Regions from separate parts of the Exiguobacterium sp. s40 genome, predicted to be linked through region 2. Evidence: predicted binding sites of a transcription regulator. Region 2 holds the regulator's gene; the other holds the start of a gene.
What was found. The regulator NrdR, encoded in region 2, represses ribonucleotide reductase genes. The targets are predictions, from matches to a motif close to AACACNATATATNGTGTT.
Positions count from the first base shown of each region.

Region 1 (4,627 bases), on a different contig from region 2:
CGAGTCCCGTGATGCTCACTTCGACCGTGTCTCCTGATTGGAGATAGACGGGCGGCTTCATGCCGTGGCCGACCCCGGCCGGTGTGCCGGTCGCGATGATGTCTCCTGCTTCAAGTGTCATGCCCTTTGACAAAGTCCGAATTAACTCTTCGATCGGGCGAATCATATCCGCCGTCGACCCATCTTGACGTGTCTCGCCATTGACGACCGTTTGAATCATGAGTGGGAACGAGAGCTCATCCGGTGTGACGATATACGGCCCCATCGGACAGAACGTATCGAACGATTTGCCGCGGAAAAACTGGACGTGTTGTTTTTGCACATCCCTGGCCGTGATGTCGTTCAGAATCGTGTAGCCAAAAATATGGGCATCGACGTCGTCAATATCCCGGCCTGATTTTCCGATGATGACGGCGAGTTCGCCTTCATAGTCGAGCTGATCGGTCAATTCGGGGTGACGTTCGACGACAGCCTCTGGGCCGACGACCGAGGTTGGCGCTTTCGTGAAGATGACGAGCTTACCGGCCCCCGCCGTATCCATCTCTTTCACATGTTCTTCGTAATTTTTCCCGATACAGATGACATTTTTGAGCGGACGATACGGTGCGACGAACGTGACGTCTTGAAGCGCCAGCCTTGGCGCGACATCTAGATCGACATCCGGTTCAAACTCACGCGCGATGACTTCTAACAGCGAAGTCGTATGTAATTGGTCACTGACGTCATAGACGAACTCTCCTGCCACGACGCCGACCCTTTGCTCTCCTTCAACTTGAAAACTACACCATTTCATCAAAATTCCCCCTTTTTTGCTAGTATACAAAAAATCGGGACGCGACGGCCCCGATTACGCTTTGTTTAAGAAAATAATCCGCTGGTTGCTCGATCCCCGAAACCGGAGCGACCGGTCCATGAGCGGCTGTTCAAAACGCCCATCGACGAGCACATCGGCACGGTCGAGCACGCTTGTGACGAATTCGTCGTGCATGGCTTGTAACTGTTCGAGCGTATAGCCCGTATACACCCAAACGTTTTTCTGAAGGACCTTACATCCGTCGACGAGCCGTGCCAATTCTTCCGGTTGCAGAAATGGTTCCCCGCCTGAAATCGTCACCCCGTCCCAGCCTGATTGTTCGATTTGAGCGAGTAAGTCCGCGACCGAGACGTCTTGTCCCCCACGTGGATTCCAAGATTCTGGATTATGACACCCAGGGCAACGGTGCGGGCAGCCCGCCGTAAAGATGACCGTGCGAATGCCTGGACCGTCGACGACCGATTCTTCAAGTACGGATAGGACGCGCATGATGCTTCACCCTCGCTCGTTCTTCTTCTCGTTTTGCCGAATTCCACCGGTCCATCGTCCCGACCAAGTAGCCGGTGATGCGACGGATCCGTTCAATTCGTTCATGCTCGCCACATGTCGGGCACGCTTCGTCGATAATTCCTTCAAGGCCGCAGTTGCCACAACGGTCGACCGGATGGTTGATCGACCCGTAGCCGACGTTCTCGGTCCGCATGAGCCGGACGATCGCTTCGACCGCTTCCGCATTATGGGCGAGCGATCCGTCGACTTCGACATACGTGATATGACCCGCATCACAGAGCGCGTGGTAAGGCGCTTCGAGACGGACTTTATCGCGAATCGAGACCGATTGATACACGGGCACATGAAACGAGTTCGTATAAAAGGCGCGGTCGGTCACACCTTCGATCATCCCAAACGATTGCTGATCTCTCGTCACAAATTTACCCGACAATCCTTCGGCCGGGGTCGCCAAGAGAGAAAAGTTCAAATCGTATCGTTCCGATGCCTGCTTCATTCGATCACGTAAATGAGTGACGATATCGAGCCCAAGCCGTTCCGCCTCTCGCGACTCGGCATGCGTGCCACCTGTGAGCACACGAAGCGCTTCGGCGAGACCGATAAATCCGACCGAGAGCGTCCCTTGCTTCAGTACCTCGCGAAGATCGTCTTCTGGCCCGAGTCTCTCTCCACCCCGCCAGACGTGTTGGGCATAGAGAAACCGAAATTCGTCGGCGTGACGCTTCGCTTGATAGTCGAATCGTTCGAGCAATTGATCGATGGCGACGTCGACATAGGCGTCGAGCGTCTCATAAAACGAATGGATGTTCGAAGCGACAAGCGCCATCTTGACCAAATTTAACGTCGAGAACGATAAGTTGCCGCGTCCAATCGACGTCTCGGCACCATGCCGATTCCCCATCACCCTTGTCCGACAACCCATGTAGGCGACTTCCGAGCCGTGCGTCCCGTCGTAGTATTGAAGGTTGAACGGAGCATCGACGAACGAGAAGTTCGGGAATAACCGCTTGCCCGTCACACGACAGGCGAGACGGAACAAGTCGACGTTCGGATCGTCCTCATGGAAGTTGACCCCTTCTTTCACTTTAAAGATTTGAATCGGGAAAATCGGCGTCTCCCCGTTACCGAGCCCTCGCTCGGTCGCGCGCAGCAACTCTCGAATGAATATGCGTCCCCACCGGCTCGTGTCGGTGCCGTAATTGATGGAAACGAACGGTACTTGTCCGCCACCACGTGAGTGCATCGAGTTGGCGTTGTGGATGAACGCCTCACACGCTTGATACGTCGCCGCGATTGTTTCAGACTCGGCAGTTTCAAAGAGTTGCTCGGTCGTCCATTCGACTGGTAGCTTTTTGAGCCGCTCGAGCTGACGTTCATACGTCTTTTCGACATACGGTGCGAGGTCGACATCAAACATCGGGAAAGCTTGACCGCCGTGTTGCATGTTTTGGTTCGCTTGAAGAATAATCGAAGCGAGCGCCATCGCCGAGCGGATATCCTGGGGCGGTCGAATCGTCCCGTGCCCGGTATGAAATCCGTTCGTGAGCAAGTGGCCGAGCGGGATTTGACAACACGTCGTCGATCCTGTCACGTAGTAGTCGGCGTCATGGATATACAAAAAATTATCCTCGACGGCTTGACGTGACCGTTCTGATAATAGATATGTCGTCGACAATTGTTTTGATACTTCTGAGGATAATCGTGCCAATTTTCCAAGTGGTGATTTCCCGTCGACGTTGGCGTTCTCTTGTACGAGGTCCTGATCTGGGAGAACACAGACATCTTCATAAAGCTGGAGCATATTCACTCCGCATCACCTCACTATATATTGATTACAAGCGAGTTAATTACTCGCTTAAGTTCCATATATAGATTATGTCATGTTTTTCTGGGAAGTAGTGAAGTCTAAATTGTGAGCATTAAGTGTGACGTATTCGCAAAAAAATAGCCGAGCCCTCATCTGGACTCGACCATACCTTAATGTGAACCATATCACAACTCTTTAGCAGGCTTTACGATTTTAAATTCGACTTCTTCTTTTTCTTCTGACTCTTGGGCTTCACGCAAGCCTTTCGCGTTCAACCATGTATAAATCGCACCCATGAACAAGGCACCACCAATAATGTTACCGAACGTCGCCGGAATCAAATTGTGGATGGCACCGGCAAAGCTTATCGCCTCAGGATGTGGGACGACAAGAGTAAGCGCGAACAAGACGAAGTTGGCAATGACGTGATCAAACCCTGACGCGAAGAAGACGGCGACGAGGAAAATCATCGAGAAGATTTGAGCGAACTCATTTTTCATTTGTTTTGGTAGGAAGATCGCGAGACAGACCATCCAGTTGCAGAAAATAGCACGGAAGAAAATCTCGACTGTCGTGTGATGCATCTTACTCTCGACGACCGCGAACAGCCAGTTGTCCATCCCAAGTTCTTGGATGACCCCAGTCGGCGCGAGCAGCAAGGCGAACAAAACGCCACCGAGCGCATTCCCGACAAAGCAGAGCAACCAGACGAGCATCGTGTCGCTGAGCGTCGTGTACCCCCGCATCGTCGAGGTTGTGAAGTACATCGTATTCCCGGTGAACAGTTCGGCTCCGCCATAGATGATCATGACGAGGGCGATTCCGAATGAGAATCCTCCGATGAGCGTTGTGAACGGAGAATCGATCAAATACATTCCATTGACGACTTTCAGTGTGAAAATTGAAGCGAATCCGATAAAGATCCCCGCGAGCATTGCTCGTAAAAAGTACTCCATTGGCCGATAATGAATCATTTGCGAAGATGCCTGTGCTTTCTTCCGCAACGATTCGAGTGCATGGATTTCCATTGATGCCATGTCACAAACCCTTCTTTCTGTTTGAATGAAACCATTATAATAAGAACGAACATGTGAAATCATTAACAATATAAGCCCGAAACGAATAAATTGCAATCGCCCCTTCCACATGTTGACACATTTTTCACATCGTAATCGTTTACATTTGTCGGATTTGTGACTAGAAAAAAACGACCCTTCGCAAAGGGCCGTTCGAAATGATTATTCTTTGTTTTCAGAAGTCTCTTCCGACTCTTCCGTTGAAGTTTCTGACGCCTCTTCAGTCGCTTCAACTTCGCCTTCTGTCGCTGTATCAGCTTCAAGGTCTTCGACCGCCACCGGTTCATTCACCGATGCGATTTGAAGATCACCCTCAGATACGATTTCGTAATCTTTGTTCTCTGGAATATCAGCGACAGTGAGCGAGTCACCGATGCCGAGTTCAGAAACATCAAGCTCGATACGCTCCGGAATGTTGGC
Region 1 covers NZ_JACSLC010000008.1:93,009-97,635, forward strand. Annotated here, with positions in the region: gene KNP02_RS09270 (fumarylacetoacetate hydrolase family protein) at 1-793, opposite strand, end outside; gene nrdG (anaerobic ribonucleoside-triphosphate reductase activating protein) at 848-1,303, opposite strand; gene KNP02_RS09280 (anaerobic ribonucleoside triphosphate reductase) at 1,281-3,125, opposite strand; gene KNP02_RS09285 (formate/nitrite transporter family protein) at 3,317-4,159, opposite strand; gene KNP02_RS09290 (50S ribosomal protein L25/general stress protein Ctc) at 4,370-4,627, opposite strand, start outside.
Region 1: a site for NrdR is predicted at 3,142-3,159, ahead of KNP02_RS09280 (anaerobic ribonucleoside triphosphate reductase). Genes of this name have one in related genera too.

Region 2 (15,427 bases):
CCCGTAACTTGGAGACGATCTCACTTGGTGAATCCGTGCAACGGGCAAGGCTCGAGTCACTCATCGAATACATGGGGGCAGGGTTGCTTTTGGTCGACGAACGTGGCATCGTGACGCTCGTCAACCGCTCGTATCGTGACATGTTCCAATACGACGACTTGATGATTGGTCAATTTTATCACGGCATTTTACCGAGTCCGGACGTCGAGACGTTGATCGAGGACGTCTATTTGACCGAAGAGCCCCACCGCCGTCAATTGTCGATTCGAACTGGATTCAACCAAAAGACGTATATGGTGTCGGCCGCACCGATCTTCAGTGATACAGGCATGTTGCGCGGGACGACGCTCCTGTTTAACGATATTTCTGAATTGAAACGACTCGAGAAGATGCGGAAAGATTTCGTCGCGAACGTCAGCCATGAGTTGAAGACGCCGCTCACATCGATCCGAGGTTTCAGTGAGACACTCCTTGACGGGGCAAAAGAAGTGCCCGAGTTGCGCGATCAATTTTTGGATATCATTCAAAAAGAAGCGACGCGCATGCAGATGCTCGTTGAAGACTTACTCGAGCTGTCACGGCTTGAACGTGAAGATTTCCATTTGGACTTCACCCCGGTCCAGCTCAATCAGCTCGTTGAGGAAGTGTGTCTCGTGTTGAGCCAGAAAGCGGAAGGCAAATCGATTCACTTGGAGTCGCGCCACGACGGGGAAGTCGTCTTGCAGGCGGACATGAACCGAATCAAGCAAGTCATCTTGAACCTTGTCGCCAACGCCATCAACTACTCGCCGGAAGGCAGCCGTGTCGAAATCGCGGTCGAAAAGAGAACGGACGGATCATATTTGATTGTCAAAGACAACGGGATTGGCATCGCGCCGAAAGAAGTGAGCCGAATCTTTGAACGATTCTACCGGGTCGATAAAGCACGGAGCCGGAACTCCGGCGGGACAGGTCTCGGCCTTGCCATCGTCAAACATATCATCGACCTTCATCACGCGACGATTCACGTGGATAGTGTCGAAGGTGCTGGGACAACGTTCACAATCAAATTCCCAATCACTTAACATGGAATTCATGTCGGGTTCATACCGGCTTTACAAAGCGATGCTACTCTATAGATGAGACCTCTTCATCATCTCGTGTCCCGGCCGGTGCTCATCTCCACTCGGTCAGGAAGATTGACCCTTTTCTAGCTACTAGAAAAGGGTCTTTTTTTTCGAACGCATGTGCCCGTATGATATGATGGAATCAGATAGAATGGAGGTTGACCAATGAATAAACTACTACTTCTTGATGGAAACTCACTCACATATCGTGCGTTTTTCGCGCTGCCTCCGATGACGGATGCGAGCGGTCGAAATACGAACGCCGTGTACGGGTTCACCATGATGTTGTTAAAATTGATGGAAGACGAGCAACCGACGCATTTCGCGGTCGCATTTGATGCGTCGAAGAAGACGTTCCGGCACGACACGTATGCTGACTATAAGGGGGGACGGCAGAAGACCCCAGGGGAACTCCGGGAACAGTTCCCAATCGTCCGTGAGATTTGTGAGGCGTTCGGGATCAAAGTGCTCGAACTCGACCAGTACGAGGCCGACGATATTATCGGGACGCTCTCAAAAAATGAGGCGTTCGATCAAGTGACGGTCGTCACCGGGGATAAAGATTTACTGCAACTGATTGACGATCGCGTCACAGTCTATTTGACGAAACGTGGGATCACCGATGTGGAGACGATGGACGCGGCGGCGTTCAAAGAGCGCTATGACGGTCTCACCCCGCTTCAAATGATCGATTTGAAAGGCTTAATGGGGGATAAGTCCGATAATATCCCCGGAATCCCGGGGGTTGGTGAGAAGACGGCGCTTAAACTGCTCACGGCTTACGGATCTGTCGAAGGACTATATGAACATACACATGAATTAAAAGGGAAACAAAAAGAGAAAGTCGAGGCGAACGAGCGGGAAGCACGCATGTCGAAACAATTGGCGACGATCTATACGGACGTCCCAATCGATATAAGCATGGACGACCTTACGTTCCATCCGTATGACGCCGGAAAAGTGAAGCCGTTGTTCATGAGCCTTCAGTTCAAATCGCTTCTGAGCAAACTGAACCTTGAAGCGTCGAGCGAGGAAGCGGTCGAAGCGCGTGAGGTGAATCATATCGCGATTGACGAGCAAGATTTGACAGAAGCGGTCCTCATCCTCGAGCAACTCCGTGACGACTATTTCGAAGAACCGGTCATCGGTGTGGCCATCGCCTCGAAAGCCGGCGTGACGGTCGGCGATGTGTCGCTTTTAGACGTCCCGGCAGTACGAGACTGGTTGGCCGACGAGAACCGAGCCACGATTTGTCTCGATGCGAAACAGACGATCATTCAATTGAAGCGACATGGTGTGACGCTCCGAGGCTATGACGATTTGCTCGTCGCCGGATATTTGCTGAACCTGTCGGGCGGGACGACACTCGATTCGATTGCCGCTCATTTCGATTACACGTTACCGGAAGACGAGGCGGTTTATGGTAAGGGTGCGAAGCTGCACGTCCCGGAACAGGACGTGCTCGAGCAACATCTCGGAGAGAAGGCGATGGCGATCTTGACGCTGTTCGTAAACGTCGGCAAAGAACTCGACCAAAACGAACAGACGTCGCTGTATGAAGATTTGGAACGTCCGCTCGCCTCGGTGCTTGCAGAGATGGAGTGGGCCGGGATTCACGTCGACGTGGCGACGCTGAAAGTGATGGAAGACGATTTGCGGGAACGGTTGCTCCAACTCGAGGCGGAGATTCACAGTCTCGCCGGTGAGGAGTTCAACATCAACTCGCCGAAACAGCTCGGCGTCATCCTGTTCGAGAAGTTGGCGTTGCCACCGGTCAAAAAGACGAAGACCGGTTACTCGACGGCAGCGGACGTGCTCGAGAAACTCGCGCCGCTGCATCCGATCGTCGAACATATTATGCATTACCGTGAGCTCGGCAAGTTGCAATCGACATATGTCGAAGGCTTGCAAAAAGTCATCAAAGACGACGGGAAGATCCATACCCGCTATACGCAGACGTTGACGCAGACCGGACGGTTGTCCTCGGTCAACCCGAACTTACAGAACATCCCAATCCGCTTGGAAGAAGGGCGGCGCATTCGCAAGGCGTTCACCGCGAGTGAGGCCGACTGGATGCTGTATGCGGTCGACTATTCGCAAATCGAACTTCGGATTATGGCCCACATGTCGCAAGATGAGAAGATGCTCGAGGCGTTCCTCCATGATGAGGATATCCATACGTCGACGGCGGCCAACGTGTTCCGAGTCACCAAAGAAGAAGTGACATCGCTCATGCGTCGCCAAGCCAAAGCCGTCAACTTCGGCATCATTTACGGCATTAGCGACTATGGGCTGTCGCAAAACCTCGGCATTAGCCGAAAAGAAGCACAGACGTTCATCGATACGTATTTCGAGCAGTTCCCGGGTGTGAAACGGTTCATGGATGCCGCAATCGAACGGGCGCGGGAACACGGTTATGTTGAGACGATGCTGAAGCGTCGCCGCAATATCCCGGACATCCATTCCCGCAACTTCAACTTGCGCGGTTTTGCGGAACGTACAGCGATCAACACGCCGATTCAAGGGACGGCCGCCGATATTATCAAAAAAGCGATGATTGATGTCGACGTGGCACTTCGTGAGTCAGGACTTCAATCGAAGTTATTGCTTCAAGTCCACGATGAACTCATCTTTGAAGGACCTAAAGAAGAAATGGACTCGCTCGAGACGATCGTCAAACAAGCGATGGAACACACGGTCACCTTGGACGTGCCGCTCCGCGCAGACGGTTCGTTCGGTGAGACATGGTTCGACACGAAATAAAGACGAGAAAGGAAATCGATATGCCAGAATTACCAGAAGTGGAGACGGTCTGTCGCCGATTGCGGCCATTCGTCTCGGGAAAAACAATTGCAAATGTCGAGGTGCTCGACGCAAAAATCATTCGAGGTCACGAACCGGAGATTTGGAAACAACAGTTGCTCGACGAGACGATTCAAGACGTGGAGCGACGCGGCAAGTTCATTTTGTTCAAATTGACGAACGGCTATCTCGTTTCGCATCTGCGAATGGAAGGAAAATTCTTCCCGCATGACGAAATGGTCAGTCCGGTCAAGCATACGCATGTCGTCTTCACCTTCACGGACGGGACTACGCTTCATTATAACGATGTCAGGAAGTTCGGGACGATGGAGTTGAAGACGAATGAAGAGTTGTTTGTGACACCGCCATTGTCGCTGCTCGCCCTCGAACCGTTCGATCCTGAAGTGACAGCGGAGACGCTTCACAGCCGTCTGAAGCGGATGAACGTTCGTGCAATCAAGACGGCGCTGCTCGATCAATCGATTTTCGTCGGGCTCGGCAATATTTATGTCGATGAGACGTTATATCGGTCCGGTGTCCATCCGACCCGTCCGGCAGCGACACTCTCGCTTGACGAGGTCCGTCGGGTGCATCAAGAGGCTGTGGCCGTATTGACGGAAGCGATTGAACGAGGCGGAAGCACGATTCGGAGCTATACGAATCCGGATGGGGCGAGCGGGACGTATCAAGAGACACTGTACGTATATGGACAGACCGGGGAGCCATGTAAGCGATGCGGCCGACCGATTGAAAAGATGAAATTAGGCGGACGGGGCACACATTACTGTCCGCACTGCCAACAGTAAGAGGTGGACATGATGTTGAAGATTGGTTTGACAGGTGGAATTGCGACAGGGAAGTCGACCGTATCCAGACTGTTTCGAAAGCAGGGCATCCCGATCATCGACGCCGACAAAATGGCACGGATCGTCATCGAGCCAGGCGGCAAAGCGTTCGCGGGCGTCCGCGAGGCGTTCTCGCAATGTTTCACGGGCGACGAGTTGAACCGCCAGGCGCTCGGACGAGAAATCTTTCATGATGATGCCAAACGTCAGTTGCTGAATCAGCTCATGCATCCGGCCATCCGGGAAGAGATGCTCGAGGAGATGCGCGGATACGAGGCTGCAGGGGAGACGGTCGTCATATTCGATATCCCGCTCTTGTTCGAGGGAACGATGCGGGACCTCGTCGATTATACGGTCGTCGTCTATTGCCGTGAAGAGATTCAGCTGATGCGTCTCATGGAGCGCAACGGGTTGACGAAAGAAGAAGCGCTCGCTCGGATCCATGCGCAAATGCCGATCGAAGAGAAGAAACAACAGGCTGATTTTTTAATCAACAACAACGGTGCGTTAGGCGACTTGTCGGCCCAAGTGGTCCGCCTCGTCGAACAATTTGAAGACATGAAAAAAGAAGGCGACTGACGACGCCTTCTTTTTTTGTTCAGTTGAGTGGGTCTGAGTCAGGCTTCCCTTTTTTCCACGTGTCAAAGATGGCGCGTCCGTCGCTCGGATGGCCGTTCGAATAGTAAATCGGATAGAGTGAGAAAAAGACGTAATAAAACGAGAAGTAAGCAAATTGATAGGTCATAATTGAAGCCTCAATCAATTGAGTCGTAATCATACCGTTGATTATAAATATACTCCCTAAATTAAAAATGGCTCCACCGCCGTACACAAGCGTCCTTGTCAAACGATTACTATATTTCAAGTCGCTGAATTGGCACCAGGCGTCATAGAAGTAGACGCGGTTGAATTGCAGGCGCCCGACTTTGAACAATCTTTTCCCCGTCCCAATCTCCATGTCAAGCGAACCCCCGAACAGTTTCGCGAAGAAGAAGTGACCGAACTGGTGGATGATCGTCACAATCGGCAAAATAATAAAAAACGATACGATAAATTTATCTAAATCGGTCCAATCAAACATGCTGTTCTAACTCCTTTCAAAGCTCTACACCAAATTCCCCTCTTTTTTAAATATAAAACTGTGAAAAAGTGAAAGAAATGTGACGATTCATAGTGAAAACGCTTCCAATTTTCCGTTATAATGGTGTCGTAACGCAGAAAAAAGGGGGATTCAGAATGGGGACGAAAGTTGCAATCAATGGATTTGGTCGAATCGGCAGAATGGTATTTCGGAAGTTGATGCTCGAAGGGCGTCACGACGTGGTCGCCATCAATGCGAGTTATCCGGCGGAAACGCTCGCGCACTTGATCAAACACGACACGGTCCATGGACCGTTCGCACTGACAGTCCGAGCGCATGGGGATGCGCTCGAAGTCGATGGGAAACGGATCATGCTCGTATCTGAGCGAGACCCAGAGCGATTGCCGTGGGCTGAACTCGGTGTCGAGATTGTCATCGAGGCGACGGGGAAATTCAATTCAGATGTCGGGGCGAAAAAACATTTGACGGCCGGTGCGAAAAAAGTCATTTTGACGGCACCAGGAAAAGGCGAGTTGCGGACGATTGTCATGGGGGTGAACGATCGGGATTATTTACCGGAGCACGATCACGTCATTTCGAACGCCTCGTGTACGACGAACTGTCTCGGCCCGGTCGTCAAAGTATTGGATTCGACGTTCGGGATTGAAACGGGGCTCGTGACGACGGTGCATGCCTATACGAACGATCAAAACAATATCGACAATCCGCATAAAGATTTGCGTCGTGCCCGTGCTTGTGGCAGTTCCATTATACCGACTTCGACTGGTGCTGCGAAAGCCATCGGGCTCGTCTTGCCGGAACTTCAGGGCAAATTGAACGGGATGGCGCTACGAGTGCCGACGCCGAACGTCTCGCTCGTCGATCTCGTCGTCGAGTTGCGTCGAGATGTGACGGTCGATGAAGTGAATCAGGCGTTCGAGCGTGCTGCACACGGGGAAATGACGGGCGTTCTCGGCGTCTCGAACGAACCGCTCGTCTCGATCGACTTCAATGGAGATGAGCGTTCGTCAATCATTGATGCCGATTCGACGATGGTGCTCGGGGGCAATCATGTCAAAGTGCTCGCTTGGTACGACAACGAATGGGGCTATTCGTGCCGCGTCGTCGACTTGTTGGACATGGTCGCGAGCTACCTGCAAATCGGACAACAAGAAACCCACGTCTGAAAAAATATATTTATCTAAAAATATTTTTAAAGAATTGAAACAAATGTCTTGTAAGGACGTCCTAAACAAGATACACTCTAACTCGTGAACTTCAATTGGTCTGACAAACGCAACTTAAAGGGTTAGGACCTCTTAGGACTAACTTGCCCCCGTGGTTGTGGGCGATTCAGGCACAAAGTGAGTGATCATCAACTACTTTGAGACCATTGATGTAAAGGGGGATCCACTAATATGGATACTATGGGACGTCACATTATTACAGAACTTTGGGAGTGCAATCCCGACAAATTAAACGATATCGACTACATCGAGCGCTTGTTCGTCGATGCAGCACTTCGTTCGGGCGCTGAAGTCCGCGAAGTCGCTTTCCACAAATTTGCGCCGCACGGTGTAAGTGGAGTCGTTATCATTTCAGAATCACACTTAACGATTCACAGTTTCCCAGAGCATGGCTACGCATCAGTCGATGTGTTCACATGTGGGGATCGAATCGATCCAGCTACAGCCTCGCAATACATTGCAGAAGGCTTGGAAGCAAAAGTTCGTGAAGATGTGAAACTTGACCGTGGGATGGGACCGATTCGTGTTCCTGAAGCGCAAGTGGCAATCAGCAAATAATCAGACTGACCTTATGAGGCTGGCCGATTTTCGGTCAGCCCTTTTAATTGTTTTGTTAACCGCTTAATTTTGATATGCTTAACCTATATAAATAAGGTGTCGAGGTGGATAATGGGATTATTTGATAAGTTTCAAACACATGTCCAAACGGACGATTCGCATAAAAATGAGGCGTTACGGACGCGTTACGTGGCGGCATCGCCAAGCGCCGTGCTCACATGGCTCCGCGAACGGATTCAAGCAGAAGGTCAAACGGTTCGCCGGGTCGATGCAGACCGGGGCGAAGTGGCGTTTCATGGAGACGGATGGGACGCATTGGCGACCATCGTCCAAGTGGACGGCGGACGCACGGCCGTCGATTTTACATTGAACCGTGACCGGATGCTCGGACCAGACCTCGGTCAAATCGTCACCACATATTATGAGGCGCTATCCGTGAAGTTCCCGCTCCGCGCCATCGGGAATCAATCTGTCGAACGATAAGGAGGGCTGAGCATGCGTTGTCCTAAATGCGATCATAATGGAACGAGAGTGCTCGACTCCCGGCCAGTACAAGATTTCTATTCGATTCGTCGCCGTCGCGAATGCGAGGAGTGCGGCTATCGCTTTACCACGTTTGAAACGGTCGAACAGACACCGCTCATCATCGTCAAAAAAGACGGGAATCGGGAAGAGTTCAGCCGTGAGAAAGTGCTTCGCGGGATTATTCGGGCGTGCGAGAAACGTCCGGTCACGCTGGAGCAACTCGAAGGTGTGGTCACGAAAGTCGAACAACAGTTACGCGCCCTCGGCCAGTCCGAGATTCCGAGTGAACAGGTTGGGGAGCTCGTCATGAACGAGCTCGCGCGGGTCGACGAAGTGGCATACGTCCGCTTCGCGTCCGTCTATCGCCAGTTCAAAGATATCTCTGTGTTCTTTAAAGAACTAGAAGATTTAATGAAGCAAGAAAAATCGACCAACTAAACGGGCGGCCTGCTGGTCGCCTTTTTTCAAGGGAGACCTACCATGGAAAAAGAACGCATCCTGTACGGAACTGACGAACTGTTGATCATGAGCACCGGACTCATCGATCGCGAGTCGTATCAGTCGCTGTACCATTTGTATCAGCCGGTCATCGGAGTGAAGGCGCTCGCAATGTATCAGACGCTTTGGAGCGAGCTGAAGCCCGGGAAAATGAAATCGAACTATATGTCACACAGCGCGCTTTGTGAGATGCTCGATTACTCGATCAACGAGCTGACGGACTGTCTGTTCCGGCTCGAAGCGATCGGTCTCGTCCGGACGTATAAGACGAAAGACGAGCGCTTGACCCAGTACGTGTATCAACTGCGGGTCCCGCTCGCACCCCATACGTTCTTGAATGACGGGCTGTTGTCGAGTTTCCTCTTCTATAAAGTCGGGGAAGTCCGCTTCAAACAGTTACAAGGTCGATTCACGATTGATCCGTTGCCGGCCGGGATCATTGAAGTGACAAAAGACTTCAATGAAGTGTTCGACGTCAAAGGGGTCAATCATATGGCGTTCACACAAAAGAACTACGAGAAACCTGACCGCGCCAAAATCGAGATCAACTATACGTTCGATATGGAAATCGTCAAAAAGTTGACGAACTTCCCCGTCGGCTTCTTCACGAAGAAGCTCGATGAGACGATCACGAAGCTTGCCTACGTCTCCCAAATCGATGAAGAGACGATGGCCGAGATGTTGAAGGAGTACTTCGTCCACGAGGCGTATCTACCGCTCAGCGAGCAAGAGAAACGCGACGGCTGCCGTCAGATGGTGTTGCAGTTGAAGAAAAAACAGACGCGCCATCGGAAAGTGAAGTCGGATGAGACGGAGAAGGCAGAAATCGGTGATTTGCATGACGTGACTGTCATGGAAGAAGCGCATCCGCATCAGTACGTGTCGACGTTACGGAAGACGCCACAGTTGTCGAAGAGCGACGAGCAACTCATCATCGACCTCGTCGATACGCTCGGACTCGCGCCAAGTGTCATCAACGCGTTGTTCTATTACTGTATCGAAGTGAAGAAGCAGACTCGGCTCAGTGAGAACTACGTCATGCGAATCGCGACGAGTTGGAAGACGGCAGGCTATTTGAACGCCAAAGACGCGTTGGAACAAGAAGCGACGCAAGACGCGCTCATCGAGAAGAAACAGCAGAAGCGGGAGAACGTGCAACAGCGGACGACCGTCGGCTCGAGACGCAAAGACAAGACCGAGATGCCAAAATGGCTCGAGGACGAGGCGAAAGAGCAACGGACGTACGATCAAAAACGAAAACAAGAGCTCGAGGCATCGGTCCCAGACGACGCGGAACTCGTCAAGTTGTTAAATGAATTGAAAGAGAAAGGATGAGGGACATGGAACGCATCAATCAAACGCTCGCCCAAATGATGAACCGGAAAGAAGTGCGGGAAGCGTACGAATCGATTCGCCGGCGCACCCTCGAACATCCAGAAGTCGTCGCTTTTTTAAAGGCGCATCCGGAGTTAGACGAGACGGCGGTCGAGGTCGGCTTTACGAAGCTCAGTGAATATGCAGAACAGATGGACGGCAAGAAGCTCATCGAGGAGCAAGCCGTCATCCCGGGCCATCAGCCGGTGCTCTATGTCGACCTCGGTCAAATCGCGATTCGTTATGAAGAGACGGTCAAGCATCGTCAAGCACGGCGCCAAAAAGAGATGGACCGAAAGTTTAAGAGCTTATTCTTGCCGGAAGAAGTGCGAGAGGCGAGCTTTGAATCGTTCGACTGGTCGGATGACGCCCGTAAAATCGCACTCCGTGAATCGATGCGGTTCGTCTCGGGCATGAAGACCCGCCAAAAAGTGAACGGCCTGTACTTACACGGCAGCTTCGGGGTCGGGAAGACGTATTTGCTTGCGGCGATCGCCAACGAACTGAAAGTGGCGGACATCGAGACGATTCTCGTCCACGCCCCGGGATTCGTCTCGGAAGCGAAACGGAAGATCCGGACCGATTCGTTCGACTCATTTTTGACGTCGTTCCAACACGTACCGGTGTTACTGATCGATGACATCGGTGCCGAGGCGATCAGTCCGTGGGTACGCGATGAGCTGTTCGGGATCATCTTGCAATATCGCATGATGCATCGCTTACCGACACTTTACAGTTCGAACTTCAGCGGTGAAGAGCTCGAGACGCACTTCTCGATCGACGGTTCGCCGCAGAACAAAATGAAAGCCCAGCGGCTCATGCAGCGCATCTCGACGACGACGACACAAATCGAATTAAAAGGTGAGAACCGACGTCGGTAAAGGGATTGTATTTCTTGAACGAGTTGACTATACTAATAATCATATAACCGATGCATCGAAGAGGACATGAGACGTCGTCACGGGTTTCAAAGCGAGGGAAGACTGGTGAGAGCTTCCTAAACACGCCGATCGCCTTACTCCCTCAGAGCACCGTACGGGCCAATCGTGCGGCGATTCACACTCGTTATCGTGTGTTCGAGCCAAGCGTTACGCTTGGGAACGAGGGTGGTACCACGAGAATCAAAGCTCGTCCCTTTCATAGGGATGGGCTTTTTTTATTTATTTTTAAATGTAGAGAGGGGAAGTTGACACATGATTCAATTGACATTTCCAGATGGGGCCGTCAAAGAGTTTGAGGCCGGCATCACAGCAGAAGAAGTAGCAGGTTCGATTAGTCCAGGACTCCGAAAAAAAGCAATCGCCGCCAAAATCGATGGTGAGATGATCGATTATCGTCGTCCGATTGAACAGGACGGTAAAATCGAGCTCGTAATGCCGGATTCGGAAGAGGGCATCGATTTGATGCGCCACTCGTCAGCCCACTTGATGGCCCAAGCCATCAAACGGTTATACGGGGAAGAAGGCAGCATCTACCTCGGGATCGGACCGACAATCGAGAACGGTTTTTATTATGATATCGAGATGGATCGCCGCATCAACGAAGAAGATCTCCCGGAAATCGAGAAAATGATGAAGCGGATCGTCGACGAGAACTTGGACATCACACGTGAAGTCGTGTCGCGCGACGAGGCGCTCGAACGCTACAAGGCGCTCGGAGACCCGCTCAAAATCGAATTGATTGAAGATATCCCGTCGAGCGAGACGCTCACGATTTACCATCAAGGCGAATTTTTCGACTTATGCCGTGGGCCGCACGTCCCGTCGACATCGAAGTTGAAAGTGTTCAAGTTGATGAGCGTGGCCGGGGCATACTGGCGCGGCGACTCGGACAATAAGATGCTCCAACGCATTTACGGAACGGCGTTCGCGACGAAAGAACAACTCGCGGAACACTTGCGTCTATTGGAAGAAGCGAAAGAGCGCGATCACCGCAAGCTCGGGAAAGAACTCGATCTCTTCTTCGTGTCGCAAGAAGTCGGCCAAGGTTTGCCGATGTGGCTCCCGAAAGGTGCCTCGATCCGTCGGACGGTCGAACGTTATATCGTCGACAAAGAGCTCGAGCTCGGGTATCAGCACGTCTACACACCGGTCCTCGGTTCGGTCGAATTGTATAAGACGTCTGGTCACTGGGATCACTATCAAGACGATATGTTCCCGAAAATGGAGATGGACAACGAGGAACTCGTCCTTCGTCCGATGAACTGTCCGCACCACATGACGATTTATAAACATGAGCCGCGCTCATATCGCGAACTCCCGCTTCGCATCGCCGAGCTCGGCGGTATGCACCGTTACGAGATGTCAGGTGCGCTCACAGGCCTCCAACGCGTCCGTTACATGGTGTTGAACGACGGGCACACGTTCGTCACGCCGGAACAGATGAAGCAAGAATTCAAAGATATCGTCCACTTGATTCAAGAAGTGTACGCTGACTTCGGCATTAAAGACTATCGTTTCCGCTTGTCGTACCGTGACCCGGCCGACAAAGAGAAATACTTCGACAACGACGCAATTTGGGAAACAGCCCAACGTCAATTGAAAGAGACGATGGATGAGCTCGGTCTCCCGTATTTCGAAGCCGAAGGCGAAGCGGCATTTTACGGACCGAAACTCGACGTCCAAGTCCGCACGGCGCTCGGCAAAGAAGAGACGTTGTCGACGGTCCAACTCGACTTCTTGCTCCCTGAGCGGTTCGACTTGACGTACACAGGACCAGACGGCAAAGACCATCGCCCAATCGTCCTTCACCGTGGTGTCGTCTCGACGATGGAACGTTTCGTCGCCTACTTGATTGAAGAGTATAAAGGCGCGTTCCCGACATGGCTCGCCCCGGTCCAAGTCAAATTGATCCCGGTCTCACACGTCCACGACGAATACGTCGCGGAAGTGAAAGCAGAGCTCGTCAAGCGCGGTGTCCGCGTCGAAACGGACCTTCGTGATGAGAAACTCGGCTACAAGATTCGGGAAGCACAGATGAAGAAAATCCCGATGACGCTCGTCCTCGGAGATAAAGAACGTGATGAGCGTGCAGTCAACATCCGTCGTTATGGACAACAAGAACAAGTATCGGCCACGCTCGATGAATTCTTGTCGTCACTTACAGCAGAGATCGCCAACCGTTCACGTTAATATGTCGACCATCCTTCATTGGAAGGGTGGTCGTTTTTTCGGTCTTGAGACGGATGCGGAAGACTTCACCAAACACGTATGGTAGAAGAAAGGAGTGATTCATTTTGAATTATATGAAACCATTAGTGGCGTTGACGATCGGTTCGGTCGTCGCGACAAGCATGATTCCAAAAGTAAACGCAGAAGCCATCGTCGATGATACGATTGTCACACTCGGGGAGTCGTTATCGGCGAGCCAACGGGACTGGGTGCTCGAACGGGTTGAGGCACCGGCGGGGATTGAGCCGATCATCACGACCTCAGCCGATGAAGATAAATACTTAGGGGATGCCGTCCCGCAAGCGCAGCGCGGCGGGGGGATGTATTCATCAGCCCGCATCAAACTGACCGACGGGACCGGGCTCGATATCAAAACGGAAAACGTGACATGGGTGACCGAAGATATGTATGCGAATGCTCTCGTGACGGCAGGCGTCACGGATGCCGATATTTATATCACGTCGCCGATTCGCGTCACCGGGACGTCGGCGTTGACGGGCATCATGAAAGCCTATGATCAGACGGCCGCGGAGACAGGCATTCAATTGAGCGAGGAACGGAAAGACTTGGCGCAAGAAGAGCTCGCGGTCACCTCTGAGATCGGGAAGACGGTCGGGCAAGAGGACGTGGCCGGACTCATGAACGAGATTAAAGCGGAAATTGCGAACAAGGCACCGGAGACGAACATTGAGATTCGAGATATCGTCATCCAAGTATTGAATCAAAACAACGTCCAACTGTCTGATACGCAGTTGACGCAATTGACGACGTTGTTCGAGAACATGCAGCAGGCGAACCTCGACTGGGGTGCAATCAGCAATGGGTTACAAGGGGCCGGTCAAGACGTTCAGGCGTTTCTCGAGACCGAGGAAGTCCAAGGCTTCTTCGCCCGTTTGTTCGAAGCGCTCAGCAACTTCTTCAAGTCGTTGACGAATTGAACGGGCTTTGAGTACATGACAAATGGTATTGAAAAAAGGGCCTCGGCCCTTTTTCAATACCATCGTTTATGGATATAGTCGCGAGCAGACTCGTGGTCGTCCACAATCTTCAACGTGATTCGGTTCATCTCTTCTAAAAGGTCTGTCAATACCGCTTCGAGCTTGGCATCACTCACGTCATGGTGGCGCATCGTCTCTTGTACGATGTGTTTGATTTGGTCGTGATAATCATGGTCACCTTTCACTTGCTGTCTCCAAGACACGGCCCATCCCTCCTTTTTTTATTTTATTCCCTCGGAAAAGGTATTGCGAAACAGCGAAATGACTGTTATCATCATAAAAGTGTGAGCTACCAATTATTCATGCGCGAATTCTTGACATCTTAATCCTATTGGTGTTAAGATGACATAGTGATTAAATACAACAAAGCAGAAGCGCCCGCTTCTCACCTCGTCCGAACAGCTTCGGTCAGGTCCATCATGTACGTGAAGCAGTTGAGCCTTGGTCTCTGCTGACTCCGAAATGATGTGTGGGCGGGAAACTGCCGACGCTTTTTTTATTGCCATGTTGTCTTATCAATCTAAAACTCGTGCAATCGCACGATGGAGGTGCTAACCATTAGCAAAGAGCTCTTTATCAACGAAAACATTCGTGCCCGTGAAGTTCGCTTAATTGGAGCGGACGGTGCACAACTCGGTGTGCAATCGCGTAATGAAGCATTACGTTTAGCAGAAGAGGCTGAACTCGATCTCGTCTTGGTCGCCGATAAAGCTAACCCACCGGTCGCTAAAATCATGGACTATGGGAAATACCGTTTCGAACTCCAGAAAAAGGAGAAAGAAGCGCGTAAAAACCAAAAAGTCATCCAATTGAAAGAAGTACGCCTCAGCCCGACAATCGAGGAAAACGATTTCCAAACGAAATTGCGTAACGCTCGCAAATTCCTTGAAAATGGAAACAAAGTGAAAGCGTCGATCCGTTTCCGCGGACGCGCCATCACACACTCGGAAATCGGCCGACGCGTTATGGAAAAATTGGCGGCGGAATGTGCCGACTTGGCAACAGTTGAGCAAAAGCCGAAGATGGAAGGACGCAGCATGTTCTTAGTGCTGGCTCCGAAGAAAGAAGATTAATCATCGAGTCATAGTGGGGAGGAAATACTCATGCCGAAAATGAAATCGCACCGTGGTGCTTCTAAACGTTTCAAACGTACTGCATCAGGTAAACTCAAGCGTTCACACGCTTACACAAGTCACTTGTTTGGTAACAAATCGACTAAAGCG
Region 2 covers NZ_JACSLC010000001.1:165,290-180,716, reverse strand. Annotated here, with positions in the region: gene pnpS (two-component system histidine kinase PnpS) at 1-1,064, shown strand, start outside; gene polA (DNA polymerase I) at 1,272-3,869, shown strand; gene mutM (DNA-formamidopyrimidine glycosylase) at 3,890-4,714, shown strand; gene coaE (dephospho-CoA kinase) at 4,727-5,332, shown strand; gene KNP02_RS00915 (hypothetical protein) at 5,352-5,834, opposite strand; gene KNP02_RS00910 (glyceraldehyde-3-phosphate dehydrogenase) at 5,990-7,021, shown strand; gene speD (adenosylmethionine decarboxylase) at 7,253-7,639, shown strand; gene KNP02_RS00900 (hypothetical protein) at 7,751-8,122, shown strand; gene nrdR (transcriptional regulator NrdR) at 8,135-8,602, shown strand; gene KNP02_RS00890 (DnaD domain protein) at 8,645-9,997, shown strand; gene dnaI (primosomal protein DnaI) at 10,003-10,917, shown strand; gene thrS (threonine--tRNA ligase) at 11,230-13,167, shown strand; gene KNP02_RS00875 (DUF1002 domain-containing protein) at 13,281-14,144, shown strand; gene KNP02_RS00870 (hypothetical protein) at 14,198-14,407, opposite strand; gene infC (translation initiation factor IF-3) at 14,747-15,277, shown strand; gene rpmI (50S ribosomal protein L35) at 15,308-15,427, shown strand, end outside.